3 regions of the Arthrobacter sp. R4 genome follow, and region 1 is predicted to be linked to each of the others. Evidence: riboswitches for the same ligand, from Rfam matches in the RefSeq annotation. Region 1 holds a riboswitch; each other region holds the start of a gene.
What was found. Region 1 has a riboswitch for S-adenosylmethionine ahead of metX (homoserine O-acetyltransferase MetX). Riboswitches for the same ligand answer to the same signal wherever they lie in the genome.
Positions count from the first base shown of each region.

Region 1 (2,256 bases):
GGCAACCCCACCCAGGACGCCGTGGAGCAACGGATCGCCAGCCTGGAAGGCGGGTTGGCTGCCCTCCTGTTGAGCTCGGGGCAGGCGGCCGAAACCTTCGCCATCCTCAATATCGCCGAAGCCGGGGACCATGTGGTGGCAAGCCCCAGCCTTTATGGCGGCACGTACAACCTGCTGGGGTACACGCTGAAGAAGTTCGGCATCTCGGTGACGTTCGTGGAGGACCCGGATAACCTGGACCAGTGGCGCGAGGCCGTCCGCCCGAACACCAAACTGTTCTTTGCCGAGGTCGTGTCCAACCCGCGCCAGGATGTCCTCGATATCGAAGGGGTGTCCCGGACCGCCCACGAGGCCGGCGTTCCGTTGGTGGTGGACAATACGCTCTCCACGCCGTACCTCATACGCCCGCTGGAGTGGGGCGCCGATATTGTGGTCCACTCGGCCACCAAATACCTTGGCGGACACGGATCGGCGATCGCGGGGGTGATCGTGGACTCCGGCAACTTCGACTTCGGTCAAGACCCGGAGAGGTTCCCTGGTTTCAACACCCCGGATCCCACCTACAACGGCCTGGTCTATGCCCGTGACCTTGGCGCCGGCGGCGCCTTGGGCGCCAATCTGTCCTACATCCTCAAAGCCCGCGTCCAGCTCCTCCGAGACCTTGGCTCCGCAGTATCGCCCTTCAACGCGTTCCTCATCGCCCAGGGCCTGGAGACGCTGAGCTTGCGGGTGGAGCGGCACGTTGAGAACGCTGTTGCGGTGGCGCAGTGGCTGGAAGCCCGTGACGACGTCGAGTCGGTCGCGTACGCGGGGCTGCCTTCGAGCCCCTGGTACGAGCGCGGACGCAAGTACGGCCCCAAGGGCACAGGAGCCGTGGTGGCCTTCAACCTGGCCGGCGGGGCCGAGGCGGGCAAGCGGTTTGTGGACGCCTTGGAGCTCCACAGCCATGTGGCGAACATCGGCGACGTCAGGTCACTGGTCATCCACCCTGCGTCCACCACCCATAGCCAGCTCTCCCCGGAGCAGCAGGCAGTTGCGGGCGTTACGCCGGGTCTGGTCCGCCTCTCCGTGGGCATCGAACACATCGATGACATCCTGGCGGACCTGGAGGCAGGTTTCCGGGCGGCCAAGGCGGCTCTCTAAGGCGGTTTCAGCGCCGGATTCCCGGCCCCGGGAGTCCGGCGCCCGGCAGGAGAGGCATTGTGGAGTCACAAACCAGTCACACTCTTAGCCAGATCCGGGGCTGGTTTCGTACACTCGGAGAAGGTCATGAGTGCCAGCGACAGCCCCGGCTTGCTGGCCGGCAACCCTCCTTTCGCGGCGGGGTGCCCCGGGTGAAGACCTGGCCTGCCGGTCATTCGACGGCGGGCAAGCGCGTAGAAAAGGTCTCCACATGACGATTACCGTCTCCCGTACCGCAGTACCCGAAAACGGCGTGGTCCGTTACGCCAGCATCGGCGGCCTTGAACTAGAAGCGGGCGGATACCTGCCCGAGGTCACGCTCGCCTATGAAACGTGGGGAACGCTCAATGAGGACGGCTCCAACGCCGTCCTCATTGAGCACGCCCTGACCGGCAGCACGCACGTGACACGCGGTGACAGCGACGAGCCGGGCTGGTGGGAGCAACTTGCCGGTCCGGGCGCGCCGGTGGACACGGACAGGTTCTTTGTGGTGTCCATCAACATTGTTGGCGGCTGCTACGGTTCCACAGGGCCGTCCTCGCCTGCTCCCGACGGCCGGCCCTGGGGTTCCCGCTTTCCGCTGGTGACCCTCCGTGACAGCACCGCAGCCGAGGCCCGGTTGGCGGACCAGCTGGGCATCCGGAGCTGGTACGCGGTGCTGGGCGGTTCCATGGGCGGTGCCCGTGCCTTGGAGTGGGCGCTCATTTACCCCGAACGGGTGGAGCGTTGCGCCGTGATCTCGATCGGTGCCGCCAGCACCGCCGAGCAGATCGCCTTTGCGCAGGCCCAGACGCTCGCCATCCGCCAGGACGCCAACTTCAACGGCGGCGACTACTATGGAGGGCCTTTCCCGGAGGACGGGCTGGCCCTGGCGCGGCGGATCGCCCACATCACCTATCGATCAGCCCAGGAGTTCGATGGGCGGTTCGGGCGGACGGCCCAGACTCCCGAAACGCCGCTGCGGGCAGCCGCGCTGGGGGACCGTGGGCGCTACCAGGTGGAGAGTTACCTTGACCACCAGGGCAGCAAGCTTGTCCGCCGCTTTGATGCCAACAGCTACATCGCCATCACCGA
Region 1 covers NZ_JBLWIJ010000015.1:127,104-129,359, forward strand. Annotated here, with positions in the region: gene ACLKOZ_RS10630 (bifunctional o-acetylhomoserine/o-acetylserine sulfhydrylase) at 1-1,143, shown strand, start outside; SAM riboswitch class IV at 1,266-1,381, shown strand; gene metX (homoserine O-acetyltransferase MetX) at 1,394-2,256, shown strand, end outside.

Region 2 (2,256 bases), on a different contig from region 1:
TGCCGATAAGGCCGCCGAAGAAGCCATCCGTGGCCAGCTTTCCCGTTCCCGCCCCCGCGATGCGGTCCTGGGCGAGGAATTCGGCAGTTCAGGCCATGGCTCCCGGCGTTGGATCATCGACCCCATCGACGGCACCAAGAACTTTGTCCGTGGCGTACCGGTGTGGGCAACACTGATTGCGCTTGTGGACGAAGGAGAGCCCGTCGTCGGCGTCGTCAGTGCCCCTGCCCTGGGCAAGCGCTGGTGGGCTGCCAAGGGCGCAGGCGCCTACATGGGCCGGTCACTGGCTGCGGCCACCCGGCTGAAGGTCTCAGACGTGTCGAAACTCTCGGACGCTTCCCTGTCCTACTCCAGCCTGAGCGGCTGGAAGGACCGCGGGAACCTGGATGACTTCCTTGGCCTCACCGAAGACGTCTGGCGCACGCGTGCCTACGGCGACTTCTGGTCCTACTGCATGGTGGCCGAAGGCTCCGTGGACATCGCGTGTGAGCCGGAGCTGAATCTCTACGACATGGCGGCACTGGTCCCGATCGTGGTGGAGGCCGGCGGCCGCTTCACCTCCCTCGAGGGTGAAGACGGTCCGTTTGGCGGCAACGCGCTTGCGACGAACTCCATCCTGCATTCGGAAGTCCTCAAACGGCTCAACCCTGACCTGGACGACCTCCTCTAGCAGCCCAAGTGCCGAATTATCAACGGCGGACGCCTCCTGATGGGGGCGTCCGCCGTCGTATCTTCGGATAACCATGGGTATTTCCATCCGCGCGTAACAAAAGCCTTAACATTCGGACGGGCTTCCTGCCCGCCCCGCCCATGTTCTACGCTCTTAACAGGTCACGAGTGCCAGCGCGAAACCCCGGTTTGCTGGCCGGCAACCCTCCATTCGCGGTGGGGTGCCCCGGGTGACGACCAGGCCGGTCCGGAACGGACCCGGCAAGCGCGGATTCCCGGGACAGGGAGTCCCTCTAAAGTGAGGTCTCTGTGACAACAGCCACCGTCTCCCCCAACTCCGCCGTCCGTACCCTGGCCGCAAACGAGACCGCAGCCCTGTTCAGCGAACGGCTCGCCGTTGCGGGACGGCCGCTCTCCGCCGTCACCGGCGCCGAAATCCAGGCCCCGCTGATCCAGGGCGGCCACGTGCGTTACGCCAACCTGGACTACGGCGCCTCCGCCCCGGCCCTCTCGGTTGTCTCCGCCTACCTCAACGAGATCCTGCCGTTCTACGCCAGCGTCCACCGCGGCGCCGGCTACGCATCCCAGATCAGCACGTCCGTCTACGAGAACGCCCGGAACATCGTGCGTGACTTCGTGGGAGGCCGGCCCGGTGACTCCGTCATCTTCACCAGGAACACCACGGACTCCCTGAACCTCCTCGCCGGGTGCCTTCCGTCCGCGGACGGCCGCCCCACGGGGGAGGTTTTGTACCTCGACATCGAGCACCACGCCAACCTCCTGCCGTGGCAGGGCGTCCCGCACCGCAGCGTCGTTGCGGCCGACACCGTGGCCGGCACCATCGAGGCCCTCGGTGCCGAACTGGAACAGGGCGGAATCAGCCTGCTCGCCGTCACGGGCGCCTCCAACGTCACCGGCGAAATCCTGCCCATCCGTGCCCTCGCCGCCCTTGCCCACCAGCACGGCGCCCGGATCGTCGTCGATGCCGCGCAGCTCGCGCCACATCGCCGGATCAACATCAGCGCCGACGACGTCGACTACCTCGCTTTCTCGGGCCACAAGCTCTACGCGCCCTTCGGCGCAGGCGTCCTCGTGGGGCGGTCGGACTGGCTCGACGCGGGTACGCCGCATCTTGCCGGTGGCGGCGCGGTGCGGGAGGCCAGGCTCGACGGCGTCAGCTGGGCCACCGGCCCAGCCCGGCACGAGGGCGGTTCGCCCAACGTCCTGGGCGCAGCCACACTGGCTCGCGCCACCCAGGTCATCGCATCGCTGGATCAGGACCGGTGGCACGCCCACGAGTCGGCTATCCGGTCGTTCCTGGTGGAGGGACTGCAGAAGATCGAAGGCGTGACGGTACACCAGATCTTCAAGGACACCGATCCGGACACCGACACCATCGGCGTAGTGAACTTCTCGGTGGAAGGCTACGACGCCGGCCTGGTGGCTGCCTACCTGTCAGCAGAACACGGCGTAGGCCTCCGCGACGGCCGGTTCTGTGCCCACCCCCTGCTGAAGCGCCTGGGCCTCCCTTCCGGCTCCCTGCGGGCAAGCTTCGGCGTAGGGTCCCGCCTCGAAGACGCCCAGCGT
Region 2 covers NZ_JBLWIJ010000021.1:76,473-78,728, forward strand. Annotated here, with positions in the region: gene hisN (histidinol-phosphatase) at 1-670, shown strand, start outside; SAM riboswitch class IV at 830-943, shown strand; gene ACLKOZ_RS13660 (aminotransferase class V-fold PLP-dependent enzyme) at 979-2,256, shown strand, end outside.
Region 2: it holds a riboswitch for S-adenosylmethionine, as region 1 does, so the genes downstream of both, ACLKOZ_RS13660 (aminotransferase class V-fold PLP-dependent enzyme) here and metX (homoserine O-acetyltransferase MetX) in region 1, are expected to answer to the same signal.

Region 3 (2,256 bases), on a different contig from region 1:
CCGAACGGGCGGGGCTCACCTGGATTGCCGAGATCGGCGCCCACGGGCAGACAGCCGGGCCGGACGGCTCATTGCATTCCCAGCCGTCCCGCGCCATCGAAAAAGCACTCCGCGCAGAAGGGATTTCGGTGGAGGACCTGGACTTGGTGGAAATCAACGAAGCGTTCGCCTCGGTGATCATCCAGTCAGCCCAGGACCTTGGCATTTCGGCGGAGAAGATCAACGCCGAGGGCGGGGCGATCGCGCTGGGCCACCCCGTCGGCGCATCGGGGGCACGGCTGGTCCTGCACCAGGCCCTGGCGCTGAAACGGCGCGGCGGCGGCATCGGCGTCGTGGCCTTGTGCGGCGGCGGCGGCCAGGGCGAGGCCCTCATCCTCAGGGCCTGACGCCCGTCCCCACGGGCGTCGGCGCTGCTCAGGCCCCGGTACCCGCCAGTATTAGCAACGGCACCAGGCGCTCGGCACACGAGACCAGGACAAGCGTCCTGGGCCCCGCGCCGGCCCGGTTGTTAACCCCGGTGTCGTCGCACCAATCCAGGTTGTACGGGTGCGCCCCCACTGCCGCCTTGCCGGGAGCCGCGCCCGGCGGGACGGTGAACACGAAAGTAAACGCGCCGTCGTCGCTCATGGGTGCGAGTTCCTCCAGCATCAGCGATCCAAAGGCGTCCCGCACCGTCACCTGGACCTGCGCGTTTTGCCCGTAGCGGGCATCGCAGCTGGTGTCCTGCGCGCTGACCGTAACCTGCTCACCGGGCTTGGCTTCCGACGGCGTGACTGTGTACGCGGGCGGCATGCAGGGCGGCGGCGCGAAGACGTCCCGGCAACCACTCAAGCCAGTGGCCACCGTTGCCAGTACGAGGAATGCAGCGGCAGTCCTCAAACGAGCGAATGAAGCCAGTCCCCGCCCGGATTTCCCCATGAACTGATTGTCCCGTCCGGGTGACGGCCGCGGAAGCACGTGTTGGTTACGGAACATGACGACGGCGGCGGTGCGGCCAGGCGGGCCAAGTGTTACGTTTTTGAGGAGTAATGAGAACCGGCGCCAAGCCCTGACTGGCCGGTCGGCAACCCTCCCTTTCGCGGCGGGGTGCCTCAGGTGAATACTCGGCATATCGACATTCGAGTTGCAAGCGTGAGAGAAGGAGATCCGTCGTGTCTGACGCACCTGCCCCTGAAGAAAAACTGTCGTACCGGCTCATCACAGGCCCGGACGACCGTAATTTCTGTGAGCGGATTTCCACCGCCCTGGCCGAAGGCTATGTCCTGCATGGCAGCCCGGCTGCCACGTCCAACGGCGGCCAGGTGATTGTGGCGCAGGCACTCATCCTCCCGGCCGCCATCGCCAGTGCGGACGCCGCCGTCGCCACCGCCGTGGAAGACCTTGAGTTCGAAGGCGAGGGCCACGCGTGAGCTACGCCGGAGACCTCACCCCGCAGGAAGCCTGGACCAAGCTGGAACAGGGCGCCATCCTGGTGGATGTCCGCACCGAGGGTGAGTGGGCGCACATCGGCATCCCTGACACCAAGGCAACCGACAACGACCCCCTGTTCATACAGTGGACGTTCCCTGGCGGCATTCCCAACCCCGAGTTCCTCACCGACCTGAGGCAGCAGGCGCCGGAGGACACCGGCACCGAACTCCTGTTCATCTGCCGCTCGGGCCAGCGCTCCATCTCGGCCGCCATCGCCGCGACGCAGGCCGGCTTCACCTCCTACAACGTCCTGGAGGGCTTCGAAGGCGAACCGGACCGCTACGGCGAGCGCACCGTCAACGGCTGGAAGAACCGCGGCCTGCCAACCAACCTGGGAAAGAACTAAGTGACCTTCAACGAAGATGCCGCCGGCTGGAGCCCTGACACCCAGGCCGTCCGCGGCGGGCTGGACCGCACCAACTTCCAGGAGACCACCGAACCGGTGTTCCTGAACTCCGGATTCGTCTACGAGTCCGCCGCCGCAGCGGAGCGCGCCTTCACCGGCGAGGACGAGCGCTTTGTCTACTCCCGCTACGGCAACCCGTCCGTGGCCACCTTCCAGGAACGGCTCCGCCTGCTCGAAGGCACTGAGGCGTGCTTCGCAACGGCGTCGGGAATGTCCGCCGTGTTCACCGCCCTGGGTGCCCTGCTGGCCGCTGGCGACCGCGTAGTGGCAGCCCGCTCACTGTTCGGCTCCTGCTTTGTGATCCTGAACGAGATCCTGCCCCGCTGGGGTGTTGAGACGGTATTCGTCGACGGACCGGACCTGGAGCAGTGGCGCGCGGC
Region 3 covers NZ_JBLWIJ010000032.1:110,118-112,373, forward strand. Annotated here, with positions in the region: gene ACLKOZ_RS19015 (acetyl-CoA C-acyltransferase) at 1-386, shown strand, start outside; gene ACLKOZ_RS19020 (hypothetical protein) at 415-918, opposite strand; SAM riboswitch class IV at 1,025-1,138, shown strand; gene ACLKOZ_RS19025 (DUF1737 domain-containing protein) at 1,152-1,409, shown strand; gene ACLKOZ_RS19030 (rhodanese-like domain-containing protein) at 1,406-1,816, shown strand; gene ACLKOZ_RS19035 (O-succinylhomoserine sulfhydrylase) at 1,817-2,256, shown strand, end outside.
Region 3: it holds a riboswitch for S-adenosylmethionine, as region 1 does, so the genes downstream of both, ACLKOZ_RS19025 (DUF1737 domain-containing protein) here and metX (homoserine O-acetyltransferase MetX) in region 1, are expected to answer to the same signal.